3 regions of the Rubrobacter aplysinae genome follow, and region 3 is predicted to be linked to each of the others. Evidence: riboswitches for the same ligand, from Rfam matches in the RefSeq annotation. Region 3 holds a riboswitch; each other region holds the start of a gene.
The links. A riboswitch is a leader RNA that binds a small molecule or an ion and turns the genes downstream of it on or off. The one in region 3 is predicted to bind cobalamin.
Positions count from the first base shown of each region.

Region 1: it holds a riboswitch for cobalamin, as region 3 does, so the genes downstream of both, ABD53_RS10190 (ABC transporter substrate-binding protein) here and ABD53_RS07085 (CbtB-domain containing protein) in region 3, are expected to answer to the same signal.
Region 2: it holds a riboswitch for cobalamin, as region 3 does, so the genes downstream of both, ABD53_RS08650 (HoxN/HupN/NixA family nickel/cobalt transporter) here and ABD53_RS07085 (CbtB-domain containing protein) in region 3, are expected to answer to the same signal.

Region 1 covers NZ_LEKH01000009.1:26,372-30,785, reverse strand. Annotated here, with positions in the region: gene ABD53_RS10200 (heavy metal translocating P-type ATPase) at 1-380, opposite strand, end outside; gene ABD53_RS10195 (ArsR/SmtB family transcription factor) at 572-964, opposite strand; cobalamin riboswitch at 1,751-1,876, shown strand; gene ABD53_RS10190 (ABC transporter substrate-binding protein) at 2,179-3,183, shown strand; gene ABD53_RS10185 (histidine phosphatase family protein) at 3,189-3,887, shown strand; gene cobS (adenosylcobinamide-GDP ribazoletransferase) at 3,877-4,414, shown strand, end outside.
Region 2 covers NZ_LEKH01000007.1:11,866-16,279, reverse strand. Annotated here, with positions in the region: gene ABD53_RS08660 (glycosyltransferase family 117 protein) at 1-732, opposite strand, end outside; gene ABD53_RS15915 (bactofilin family protein) at 935-1,978, opposite strand; cobalamin riboswitch at 2,201-2,415, shown strand; gene ABD53_RS08650 (HoxN/HupN/NixA family nickel/cobalt transporter) at 2,450-3,205, shown strand; gene ABD53_RS17965 (transposase) at 3,380-3,682, opposite strand; gene ABD53_RS08640 (metal-dependent transcriptional regulator) at 3,716-4,258, opposite strand; gene ABD53_RS08635 (Nramp family divalent metal transporter) at 4,357-4,414, shown strand, end outside.
Region 3 covers NZ_LEKH01000005.1:126,072-130,485, forward strand. Annotated here, with positions in the region: gene ABD53_RS07075 (cobyric acid synthase) at 1-930, opposite strand, end outside; gene ABD53_RS07080 (CbtA family protein) at 927-1,709, opposite strand; gene ABD53_RS07085 (CbtB-domain containing protein) at 1,721-1,942, opposite strand; cobalamin riboswitch at 1,980-2,164, opposite strand; gene meaB (methylmalonyl Co-A mutase-associated GTPase MeaB) at 2,228-3,181, opposite strand; gene ABD53_RS07095 (transcriptional regulator) at 3,375-4,037, shown strand; gene ABD53_RS07100 (hypothetical protein) at 4,040-4,321, shown strand.

The DNA of each region.
Region 1 (4,414 bases), on a different contig from region 3:
ACGGCGGATACGGCCGCCCGGAAGATGGGCAGCCCGCCGACCATGATCGCCGCGGTGTAGGGGAGGATCCGGGCGATCTCTGGAGCTCCGGCTAGCTGCAGAACGGCCCCGAGCGCGAACAGGAGCGCGGAGGCCACGGTAAATAGAAACCTCCGCGTACGCCAGAACGATATCTGCTCTGACTCCGCACTCCTTCCCACGTCGTAGCCGGCGCCTCTAACGGCCTGCTCTAGCCGCTCCACACTTACGGAGTCGTCGTGGTATGCGTCGAGTCTCCCGGCTGCGAAGTTCACGGTGGCCCGGCTCACGCCGGAAAGAGAGCCGACCCGCCGCTCGACGGTCACGGCGCAACTGGCGCAGTCCATCCCCTCTACCCGCACCACTGTGCGGTTGGCACTCTCCGATCCTCCTGCTCCGCCACCTACTCCTCCATCGCCGTAGGGCGCACAGCAGTCGTCGGTGCAAGAGGAAACAGGCTCCTGCGCGGGGCCTCTCCCCGCCTCCTGAGCAGGGGCACCTCCTGTCTCCGGTGACTCGTCGGGCTGAAAGACGGTAAGACTCTTCTTGTCCTTCACACGCTCACCTCTTCCTCGGACGCCCGGCCTTCCGGCTCCTCGCCGATAACGGCGCCGAGCAGGGCCTGGCCACGCCCGGTCAGCCGGTACATGACGAGCTTGCCATCCCTACGAGAACGAACCAGCCCCAGAGAACGCAGGGTCCTCATGTGATGGGAGACTAGATTCTGGGCGCGGCCCGAGATCCAGGCCAGATCACAGACGCAAAGCTCCCCGCCAACGCCACCGGCCTCTCCTAACGCCCCGGCCAACGTCAGCCGTGTGGGGTCCGAAAGAGCCCGCGCCGCCTCCGCAGATTCTTGCGCCCGCTCCTCTCCGAGCAGCTTCTCCCGGATGGCCTCGGCCCGGGGAGCGTCTATGCACAGCAGGTCGCACCGGTCGTCGCTCATAGCTTCACCTCAACACTCGTTGCTTTATTGTAGGGTAAAGTCTAGCACTTGCGTGGTCACGCCAGCGGTTAGGCGCGGCAACGCCCAAAAAACCAACCGTCGGAATTGATGGCGGCAAGTCAGGCAGAGAGCTGCTGACCGACGTACCCCTACATACTGCCCTTTCTGGCTACATAGCCTGCTAGTCGCCACATCACCCATCCGTTGGCGAACAACTCGATGATAACCACCGACACCACGAGGACAAAAGCTAAGTGAAACCGTGGAACCAGTAACGGCAGTGCATGAAAGCTCGCTCGTTTAAACGTGCCGACACCCGTGATGATGCCTGTCCGCGTAGCGCCTTTCCTGCCGGTCGGATCTCCCTCGTCAGATAGCGCCCCGGAGACGGACATGCTGGCTGTACACGCCGCCTCTGGCGGGCTCACTGGGGTGGTCACTGCGGAAGATGATGAGGGAGTTCGCGTGCTCCGGGGCACTCGCTGATAGTCTCGGTATTCGCCGGATCCGCTCCTGATACTCCTAGAGATGAGTACCAGACCGAGGCTAACCCGGTCCAACCTTCTATGCTGCTGGGGAAAGGGTGTACTTTGGCAGGAGCCCGCTGACGCGCCTCTAGGAGACCCCGACGTCGAGGGTTGTGTGCTGGAACAAAGCTAACCCGGTTTGAAGTGTAATTCGGACTTGGCTATCATTACGCGGCTAATAGACGAGCAATGGTAGCGTGCGGTGGACGCGCGCTACATAGAGATACACAGAAGTACACAGACAGCGGGCGGCGGAGTCCAGGAAGCCGGTGAGAGTCCGGCACGGTCCCGCCACTGTATCCGGGGAGCTAGCCTCGACGGTAGCCACTGCCCCAAGCGGGCGGGAAGGCGCGGGGAAAGCGGGGATCCGGGAGTCAGGAGACTGTTCCAACGCCCCAAGCTGCCCAACCGGAGCGAGGACTCCGAAGGAGGTACACGTGCAGAGACCGATTTCCGCGCGCCGAGCAGCACTCGGCATCCGCAGGCTAGCTCTAACGCCTCTCGAATGTTCTGCGGGCCGCCTCCGGAGCGGGGCGCTCAGAGCGGCGAAAGAGGCGCAAGGTAAGTACGGCAGAGTCCGAGGGATAGCGCCAACGTTACCGCAACTTCTGCGGAAATTTTTGCAAGCTCGAAAGGATTTTCTTGCGTAGAGTTGGTGAGAGGCCTAACGCGAAGCCGGGCGCAACGTTGCCGGCGATATTCGTCGTGGCGGCAATGGTACTGGTGGCAGCCGCTTGCGGCCAGGGCTCTGGTGGCGATTCTAATGACGATTCTGGTAGCGGCTCCTCGGGCGCCACTAGCGGTGGTTCCGGCGGGGCGGGCGGCGGCACCACGGCCAGCGCCTCCTTTCCGGTTACCATAGAAGACTCGCTGGATCGGCAGGTCCGGATCGGCCAGGAGCCGGAGGAGATCGCCTCCATGGTGCCGAGCGTTACCGAGACGCTGTTCGAGGTCGGGGCCGGGGATCGGGTGGTCGGCGTCTCCGAGGCCGGCGACTATCCGGAAGAGGTCGAGAGCATAGAGGAAGTCGGTAACTACAACGAGGTGAACGCGGAGAAGATCGCCTCCCTGCAGACGGACCTCCTGTTCCTCTCCTACGACTCGACCACGGAAGATCAGGCCGAGAGCCTGCAAGACAGGACGGGGGCGAAGGTGGTGGTTATCAACCCGACGAGCGTGGACGAGGCCATACAGAGCATCGGTACGGTCGGGGAAGTCGTCGGCAACGAAGATCAGGCAGAGGCCGTAGAGGAGCGGCTCCGGAGCGAGCTGGACGATCTCCGGTCGGAGGTGGAAGGCTTGCCGGAGCCCGAGATGTTCTACGAGGTCGGCTACGACCCGCTGTTCACCGCCGGTCCGGGCAGCTTCGTAAACGACGCCATCAACCTCGCCGGGGGAGAGAACATCGCCGCCGACGCCGGGCAAGCATACCCGCAGTACTCGGTCGAGAAGATACTGGAGGATGACCCGCGATACTATCTGGCCGGCGAGAGCTCCGGCGCCACCGTGAAAGGTATAAAGAGCCGCCAACAGTACTCTTCGCTCACGGCCGTTGAGCAGGACAAGGTCTTCGTGATAAACGACGACCTCGTTACCCGGCCCGGGCCCAGGATCGTGGACGGCGTGCGCGAGATCGCGGAGGTTATCCATCCGGAGGCCTTCGATGGGGAGTCCACGACCGGCGGGGGATGATACGAGTGGGAGAGGGCTCCGCTCACACGCACGTAAAGCTGGTACGCCACACCCAGACGGACTGGAACCGGGAGGGCCGCTACCAGAGCCGCTCAGACCGGCCCCTGACACGGTTCGGCCGGGCACGGGCGGAGGCGGCCGCCGCCCGGCTACAGCGCGGCGTGTACACGGCGGTGGTCTCGTCCGGGCTCTCCCGCACCGACGGCCTCGCCGACCTAGTGGAAGGCGAGAGGCGGGAGCGGGACGAGCGGTGGCGGGAGGTGGATCACGGCGTCTGGGAGGGCCTGACCCACGACGAGGTCTCCGCCCGGTACGGCGAGCAGGCTCGGCGGCGCTTCGGAGATTTCTGGAACAGCCAAGCCCACGGCGGAGAGAGCGGGGCAGACCTGTGGGAGCGCGTCGGGGCCGCCTGGGAGGACCTGCTCCGGGAACATGCCGGAGGCCGGGCGCTGGTGGTCACGCACGGAGCCCCGATCCGGCTCCTCCTGTGCCACCTGCTCGGCGTCCCTTTCAGCGAGCACTGGCGGTTCCGCACGGACCTCGGCGGCGTTACCGCCCTCGACATCTATCCTTCGGCGGCCATCCTGAGAACCATGAACGAGGTGCCGCCCCTATACGAGGCACACGAGGCAGACACACGGCGAGCTTCTCCGGTTAGGAGCCCTTCCACTGGTGAGACAGGTGAGGAGACAGATGCCGGATAGTCCGAAGTCCGGCAGTAGAAACCGCTGGGGACCGCTACAGCCCCTCGGGGAGGCGGTCCGCTTTCTGACGGCGTTTCCGGTTCCCGGACTGCCGCCGATGAAGGAGGCTTCCGTGGCCCGAGCGATGGCGGCGTTTCCGCTGGTCGGGCTGCTTATCGGGGCCTGTGGGGCGGGAGCAGGGCTGGCGGCCGGGTTTGTATTCGGGGAGCCCGTGCGGGCGGTGGCGGTGGTCGTGGCCTGGATGGTCGTGACCTGGGGCTTGCACCTAGATGGGCTCGCCGACAGCGCGGACGCCTTGTTCTCCTGGCGTTCGCGGGAGCAGAAGCACGAGATCATGAAGGACAGCCGCATCGGCACGATGGGGTCTCTGGCCCTGATATCGGCCGTACTCCTGAAGATAGCGGCGATCTACAGCCTCGGCGGGGCCTGGTGGGCCGGGGCGCTGCTCGCGCCGGTAATGGGCCGCTGGTCAGACATCTACGGCATCTTCTTTTTCCCGGCGGCCCGCGAGGGCGGCATGGGACGCA
Region 2 (4,414 bases), on a different contig from region 3:
GTCCACTAGCTGTCTCTGTACGTAGCCTCCGCCCGTGACGAGCATCAGGAAGCGCCCGGGGGTCGAGGGATCGGCCTCGTTCAGCGGCGGTTCCGTCGCCGCCCTTAGCGGCAGGTAAAGGTAGGACAGAAGCCCGGCCAGGAAGAGCCCGGCACCCCGCAACAACAGTTTCCACCGGGCCAGCGCGTGCCGGTCGACCGCGAAGACGAAAGCCAAGCCTACCGGCACTAGCAGCGCGCTGGTTACGTGGTGGGTGAGGGCAAGACCCGAGACCAGGGCGAATAGCAGCAGCAAGCCCTCCCGCCGGGCGTCCCGCCAGGCCAACAACAGCCACAGCTCCAGGGAGATGAGGGCCGCGTTCATCGTGTAGACCTCGGCGATGACGGCCTGGCCCCAGAACACGGGTGCGAGTCCGAAGGAAAGGGCGCCGACCGCCGCGGCCACCGCCCGTCCGGTTAGCCTGAGCCCGGCCAGATAGGTAAAGAGCACCGCCGCGGCCCCCGAGAACGCGGAGAGCAGGTTCACCCGGTAGGCCATATCTCCCACGGGCAGATAGGTGAAGAGCTTGCCGATCATCGTGTAGGTCGGGTACCCGGTGGGGTGTCCTATACCGAGCACGGCCACCGTCGCCTGCAGCATCGCGGAGTCCGACATACCGGGAAAGTCCTGGTACAGCACCGTAGGAGCCAGCGTGCGGAGATATAGGGTGCCCGCGAGCAGCGTAACCGTCACCCCGAGAGCCGCCGCGGCCGGTGCCCGAAATTGTCCCTTTCCTCCCGGAAGCCGCCCGAGTCTCACGCAGGCCCCAAACAGGGGGCCGCCGCGTTCCCGTCCATGCCGGAGTCTTCCGGCGAACGGCTAGCCGAGCGTGGCCCGGGTCTGTCCGTTGCCTCGGCCAACCGCTCCGGCGCCGACTCTCCACAACGGATGCGGACTACCATCGTGACCTCGCTCGGAGTGGATAATATCTGCGTAAGGTCTCCGAGTCGCGAGCGGTGAGAACCACGCCGCCGGCGCCCTGTAGCGCGGCGGCGAGGAGGACGACTTCACCAAGCACGGGGATCATGTATGCTGCCGAGATCAAAGCGGTACCCACGAGCATCGCGGCCATGCCGTAGGCGTGGTCCCGCAGGCCGATGGCGGTCAGCGCCTTCTGGCCGACATGGTACGAGGCGGCGAGCGCGCCGGAGAGCGCCAGGGCGAGTACCACGGGTATGAAAAGCACGAGTAGCGGCATACCGATGACGGAGATCAATAGCATTCCGGTAACGGCCGCGGCGGCCGCCGCCGAAGCCAGGCCCGCCAGTACAGACCGTAGCGGCCGCCGCGCCAGCGTCCCGGCGCTCTGCAGCAGCCAACGACGGCCCACCATCACAGCCAACGCGCCACAGGCGGCGAACGTTAGGGCAAGCACGATCTTTATCGACACGGACGGCCTTAGGAGGGCGGACGACGGGTGTACGCGGGCGGCCTCGGCGCCGGTTACTATAGGACCGCCCACGGTGGAGCCGGCCGCCCTCAGCGTACGGCCGTCCCCGACGGAGACGTGACCGCGGACGCGCGCCCCGGGTCCCAGCACGAGATCCCCGGATCCCAGCTCGACGTCGCCCGCCACCAGGGATTCCAGGTATACTTCCCCGAAGGCGCTCTGTACATCCCCCCCGACAGGCGCCGAGACCGTGACATCTCCGAACGCGGAACGGACGTCGCCGGCCACCGGAGCCCTTACGTTAACGGAACCGGAGACGACTCGGACGTCACCGTTCACCCGCCGGTCCACGACGGCGTCTCCGAACAGCTCGGAGACATTCTCTCCCGTCTGTTCCGGCTTTGAGGAGGCCTGATCGGCTGGATTGCCGTGAAAACCGCGAGTGGTCGCCGCCGATGCGTGGTAGGGCGCAACCACGGCCAGGAGAGTTAGACTGATCCCGGCCAGCAGCATCCGGGTAAGAGGGCGCGCCGCCCCGTATCCATTCATGCAGCGGCGGGGCGCCCCCCGCCGTATTCGAGGTCTAGTATTCAACATAAGCACTGCCGACTCATACGCATGCCGGGACTTGGGGTTTTGGACGGGCGTCCCCGTCGCTCTGGTCCCGGGCCGATAAAGAACGGCAAAGGAGATCCGGAAGGGGTCTTAGTCGGTCTGTTAGCCGCGACGTGAGCCCGCGGGGGCCGCTCTGGTTGCCGCACCCGGAGCTCTGTATACTGCCGGGCGCCAAGTCATCGGGGCAGCGGTGTCCAGGAAGCCGGTGAGAGTCCGGCACGGTCCCGCCACTGTGACCGGGGAGCGTTCCCCAGCGCGCCGTTCGCGCGGGCGTAAGGCCACTTCTCCTGTACTTCTTTGTAACGGAGTGGGAAGGCCGGGAAAGGCTACGATCCGGCAGTCAGGATACTGGCCCGCCGCCGAGAGTAATCCGGAGGGGACGAGGATCCCCGGGAGGAGGCGGTTGTGGGCGCTATAGATACCTGGCTCGAGGGCCTGATGCAGGGCGGTGCGGGCCTGGGGTTGATCCTGCTGGTGAGCCTTCTTCTCGGCCTGCGGCACGCCAGCGACCCGGACCACCTGGCCGCCGTTACCACGCTGGTCGCCGCCGACCGGGGGACGGTAAAGACCGCGGCCTCTCTGGGCCTGACCTGGGGTCTCGGCCACGGCACCACCCTACTGGTCGTAGGACTCCCGTTCGTGCTCCTGGGACGTTACCTGCCCGAGGCGGCGGTCCAAGCCGCCGAGGTCGCCGTAGGGGTACTGATCGTGTTTTTGGCGGCGCGCCTGTTGCTCAGGTGGCGACGTGGTATGTTCCACGCCCACGTCCACCGCCACCCGGACGGCGAGCCTCACCGGCACCTGCACGGCCACGCCAGCGGCCCGGAGCACCAGCAGCACTCCCACGTCACGCCGTTTCGGACTCCGTTCTCAGCCTACGCCGTGGGGCTACTGCACGGAGTAGGCGGCTCGGCCGGGCTCACTTTGCTCTTAGTCTCCACGATTAGGGGTCCTGTGGTAGCGACCGGCGCCCTGCTCATCTTCGCGCTGGGAACCGCCCTGTCCATGGCCCTGCTGAGCACGTTTTTCGGGGTGGCCCTCGCGCGCGGCCCTATAGCGAGACATTTCGACCGCGCGGTACCGGTCTTCGGGGTTCTCGCGGCCTGTTTCGGGATCTGGTACGGGCTCGGTGCCCTGGAAGTCGTGGCGTATCCTATGTAGGTTTCTCCCGAAAACCGACCCTACTAGACAAACTCTGCATTGATGGGTTGACTCTATCGGTATCGGGTTTTGATGGGCTAGAGTCTAGTCACTGGACAAGGATGTGAAGAATTTCTGAACATTCTTTCTCTTCCCCTTGAACCTCACGCCGCGCGAGGTCGTAATCCCGATTTGCTAGTGTGATGTCTTCATGTCAGGGAGACTCCGTAGCCACCAGCCGTACCCGGTGAGGCTCGCCAGCTTCGTCGGGTCCTCCCAGTACGGTGCGAGCGCCCTGCTCAAGGCTTCCATGATCTCCTCAATGGTCTCGAAAATCTTGTTGGAGAGCTTGGCCCGAAGCTCCTGGAAGTAGCGCTTCACCGGGTTCAACTCGGGACTGTAGGGTGGAAGCGGCAATGCCTCGACACCCTCTGGCCAGCTAAGTGTCTCCAAGATAGAACTGAAAGATGCCACAGCCGACGGCCAGGCGAAAATCATGCCTGGAACTGCGGAGCCGATTGCACACTGGCTTCAACCTATTATTGGTGAGGTCTGTACCCGATAGGCGCGGACCCGCTCGCCGACCTTCGTCTGGTCCAGGAGCCAGGATTCTTCCGGCGCCAGGGTACCGTCCGCCCGCGGGATAGGGTCCCCATACGGATCGCGCTCGGGACTACCCAGAAACTCGGCCAGGCGCTGCGCGAAAACGTCCGACACTGCGTGTTCGAGGCGCTCGGCCTCCTCGTGTACCCCCTTCCACGGATAACCCAGGTGCTCCAGCAAGAAGGTCTCGATCAGCCGGTGCCGACGCAACAGCCTCAGGGCTTCCTCTAAGCCACGCTCGGTGAGAAAAGCCCCCCGGTAGCGCTCGTACTCGACCAAGCCCATCTCCCGCAGCCGACCGAACATGTTGGTCACCGAGGCGGGCGCCACCGAGAGCCGGACGGCAACGTCGTTGGTGGAGGCCCCGCCCGTCCCGGCCACCTCCCAGATGGCCTTTAGATAGTCTCCCACCGAAGAAGACAGCTGTCGAGTCGTCGCCAGATCGCTCATCATGAACCTTAGTGTAGTCAACCCTAAATCAAGCATCAAGTATAACATCAGCTTGATTTTAGCTTTGTCAGTTAATAAATTTAGCGTTGGTTAATAAAATAGATTAGGAGAAGACTTCTATGGCTTACACGAACGCTTCCGAGGAGACTACTCCTGGGGAGTTCCTGCCAGGGGAAA
Region 3 (4,414 bases):
GAGGTCCTCTACAGTGGCCTTCGTGCCGGGCAGGATCGCGAGATCGGCCCAGAGAAGCTCTTCCCCGGAGCCGGTAAACCTCACCGACACGCCCGGCTCGTGGGCGAGGGCGTCGTAGTCGGTGAAGTTGGAGATCCGGCCCAGCCGCGCCACGGCCACGCTCAGGTAGTCTCTCCCCGCCGGGGGTTTCACGACCGACGGGGAGTCCAGTGCGAGCGAGTCCTCCCCGTCCACCTGCGGCAGGGCCGGCGCGTGGGGCAGGGTGCCGAGCACCGGACGTCCGGTGAGGGCGGTTATCTTGTCCAGGCCGGGGGCCAGCACCGAGGGATCACCCCGGAAGCGGTTCACGAGAAAGCCGCTGAGGAGCGACTGATCCCGCCCGGAGAGCAGCGCGAGCGTACCGTACAGGCTGGCGAACACGCCGCCGCGGTCTATGTCGCCGACCAGCAACACCGGAAGGCGGGCCTCGCGGGCCAGGCCCATGTTGGTAATGTCGGCGCTGCGGAGGTTGATCTCGGCCGGGCTACCGGCCCCTTCGCAGACGACCACGTCGAACCGGCTGCGGAGGTCCTCCAGCGAGTCGAGCACCACGGGCATCAGCTCGCGTTTCATGTCCTGGTAGCTCCTGGCGGTCGCCATCGTGCGTGGCCTTCCCCGCACGACCACCTGAGACCCGCCCCCACCGGAAGGCTTGAGCAAGACCGGGTTCATCGCGGCCTCGGGCTCGGCGCGGGCGGCGGCGGCCTGGGCGGCCTGGGAACGCCCGATCTCGGCCCCCTCCCGAGTCACGAAGGAGTTGAGCGCCATGTTCTGCCCCTTGAACGGCGCGACCCCGACCCCCTCCCGGGCGAGCATGCGGCAGATCCCGGTGACCACCGCGCTCTTGCCGGCGTCCGAGTGTGTGCCGCAGACGAGGATGGCCCCGCTCATCGCGCCTCGGCGTTGCGGACCGTCGCGCCCCCACGCCCTCCAGCCCCATCACGCTCGGCCCGCCGGCAGAGCAGCCCGAATGCGCAGCCCAGGGCGGCCCAAAGCACCGCCTGGGTGCCGAGAGAGGCGAGCCGGAACTGCCACAGCACCGCGGCCTCCACGTCACCCGCGCCGCCCGCGGCGGGCAGCAGCGCGTACAGCGCCACGAAAGAGACGACCAGAAAGCCCGCCACCGACAGATGTCTCGCCGGATCCGAGGCCCCGGCCATGCGGCGCGAGATACGCCAGGCAAAGAGCACCGCCAGCAGCGAGAGCGCGACCATGACCAGATAGGCCGGGGTCTGATCCACGGTGGACGCCCCGCCAGGAGGACTCGGCGGGTACTTCAGGAACGGCATCGCGACCGCCCCGGCGAACGCGGCCCCGGCGAGCGCCAGGCTCCGCCGCCAGCTCCCGAGCCCGGAGCGCCCCCGCAAAAACGCCGAGACCACGCCGAATACTCCCCCCAGGGCCGCGCCGTAGAGCGCCGTACCCACGATCAGGCCGGTCTTCTGCACCCCACGCCCGAACACGTCTTCCCCGCCTCCCTCGTGCGATCCGCCATGAGCGCCATGAGCATCGGGGGGGGCGCCAGCGGTATCGCCGTGGTGCCCGGAGGCCGCCGAGGCCGCCATCGCGCGTTCGAGTGTGGGCTCCCCGAAAGCCAGGCCAAACAGACCGGCTAGAACGCCCGCTATCAGGCCCGCGGCCAGGCCGCGCGCCAGGAGCTTGCCTATCATTTTCTACCGGCCTAGTGGCAGGGTACGGCGAGCAGGTGCCGGCCGTCGTGGAAGAACGCGTGCAGGTAGTTGTTCGCCGTCGCGGCCTCCCCGATAAACGGCGTCAGAAGGGCCCCGTTATCGAACAATACGGCGAAAGCGACGAGCAGGATCAAGACCAGCACCGCCCAACTCCAGGCCGGCAGGTCCTTTACGGATACCGGCTTGCGGGCCGTGTTCTCCAGATTACCCAAAGCGACACTCCTTTCGGGATCCTCGTCCCGGATAGTGCTCGGACGGCGGCGGAGAAGTATCCTGGCTCCCGGTTCCTCGCCTCGCCCCGGCCTTCCCACACCTCGTGTGCAGTGGCCTCTTTCGGGGCTGGCTACCCGGTCACAGTGGCGGGACCGCGCCGGACTCTCACCGGCTTCCTCGTATCCACCGCGCCTGTCTTTTGTATCTGGCGCAGAAGTGTAGCCACAAGCGGGCTATCCTGTCAACACCGCAGAGGGTCCCTGCCGACGGCCACTACAGACCCCCTACACCTCGCGGTACAGCGTCTCGGCGGCCGAGATCGGGTCTAGCTCCCGCCGATACACCTTGTTGACGAGGTCCTCGTCCTGGCGGTCTAGCCTCTGGCGCATCCGGTCTTCGAGCTTGGCGCGGGTCCAGGAGAGCATGAACTCCTGTATCGAGCCCATTCTGCGGCGCTCCAGGCCGCCACTCTCCGTGAGATGTCCCCGGTGGTCGTCCACGGCCCGGCGCAGCTCCTCGACGCCCTCGCCGGCGTCGCCCCGGGTCATTACTATCTCGGGCAGGGGAGACTCGGGGTCCAGCTCGTGTCCGATCTCCAGCGCCTGCCGCGCCTCCCGGGCGGCGGCCTTTGCCTGCGGATGGTCGGACTTGTTTACGCAGATCACGTCCGCGACCTCCATCACCCCGGCCTTTAGCGCCTGCACCGCGTCTCCCGAGCCCGGCTGCAGTGCCAGCACCACAGTATCCGCCACCGAGGCGACCTCCACCTCTCCCTGCCCGACGCCGACCGTCTCGTACAGCACCACGTCTACCCCGTAAGCCTCCATCGCGAGCGCCCCGAGCTTCGAGGCTGCGGCCAGCCCCCCGAGGTGACCGCGGCTGCCCATCGAGCGGATAAACACCCCGGAGTCCAGAAAGTGGTCGGCGAGCCGGATGCGGTCGCCCAGGATCGCGCCCCGCGAAAACGGGCTCGACGGGTCCACCGAGATCACGCCAACCTCCATCCCTTCGGCGCGGTAGATCCGTATCAGCTCCGCGATGACGCTGCTCTTGCCGACCCCCGGCGGCCCGGTAAAGCCTACGCTGAACGCTCCCCCGGTGTACGGATACAGCCCCCGGACCAGCTCGGGCACGTCCTCCCCGCCGGTCTCCACGCGCGATATCGTCCGCGCCAATGCCCGCTTGTCCCCGTTTATCAGCCTCTCGACGAGACCCTGTACGCCCGCCTCTCTAAACAATAGACCCCCACGCAACCTACATCACGTACACGACGTAGAAACCAGCTCTCTGCCACCACTCTATACGTTTCCCTCCAAGTTACCCGCTTTCCGACCCGTCCGCCAGTGCCTCACAAACCTCCCGGCCACACGAAAAGCGCAAATTTTATATAAAGCTGTTGTTTTTTGTTCAGTTTTTGCTTAACATACGACTATGACCAATCAAACCAGCCAAAACATGGAAGATGAGGGCGTAGACGCGGGGGCTCCGGGCTACGAGATGGAGGAGTCTTTCGAGGCGACGGAGCCCGAGCATTTCCGGGCGGTTGCGGACCCCACGCGGCAGAAGATCCTGCAGCTCTTGAGGGAGCGGGCGGCGAGCACCAAGCAGCTCGCCGAGGCGTTCGGCATGAAGCCGGGGGCCATAGGCCACCACCTCAAGGTGCTCGAGGAGGTCGGGTTCGTCCGGGTGGTGAAGACCCGGCAGGTGCGGGCCATAACGGAGAAGTATTACGGCAACACGTACCGACGGCTGAGCTTTACCGCCCGGCACTTCTCCTGGTCCGAGGAGATACCCGAGATCAGCCCCCAGTTCCACCTCGAGCAGGCGATGGCCGAGTTCGAGGCCCCGGAGCTTGACAGGGTACAGGCCCGGAAAAAGGATACCGGGAATACCGTACCGATGTCCTCGCTGGTTCACGCGAGGATTCCGCCCGAGAGGGCCGAGGAGTTCGCCCGGAAGGTAACGGAGCTGTCGGAGGAGTTCGATCAGCCGCCGGTGCCGGGCGAGAAGGTGTACGCCTTTATCGCCGGCGTGTTTCCCACCAACCTCCCCGAGATACCGGACGACGAGCGTGACGACGAGTCAGGAGGGTGAGCATGGAGCCGGACCCGGATCAGCACCGGCACCTGATGAAGCACCGTATGGAGGAGCAGAGACGATACATCGAGCGCAGCAGAGCCGCCTCACGCAGTAGCTCCACCGGGAACCGTCTCTTGCGACACCTTCTACGAGGCCTTTCACGGCCCTTGTCGCGGGCGTTTCTCAAGCTGGCCTTCGCCCTGGACTCCCAGACGGCCTGGGAAGGTCTGAAAGAGAATCTATCCTCCCCGGATACGGCCTCCACGCCCGTCTCCATGACGGAACGCCGACCGGGATAGCCGGATCGAGGGTGTAGAATCATTTGTAGCGTTTCAGGGTACGCCTGTAGTGTACCAGGGTGTTTAGGGTGTAAAGCGTTGGGGAGACCACGG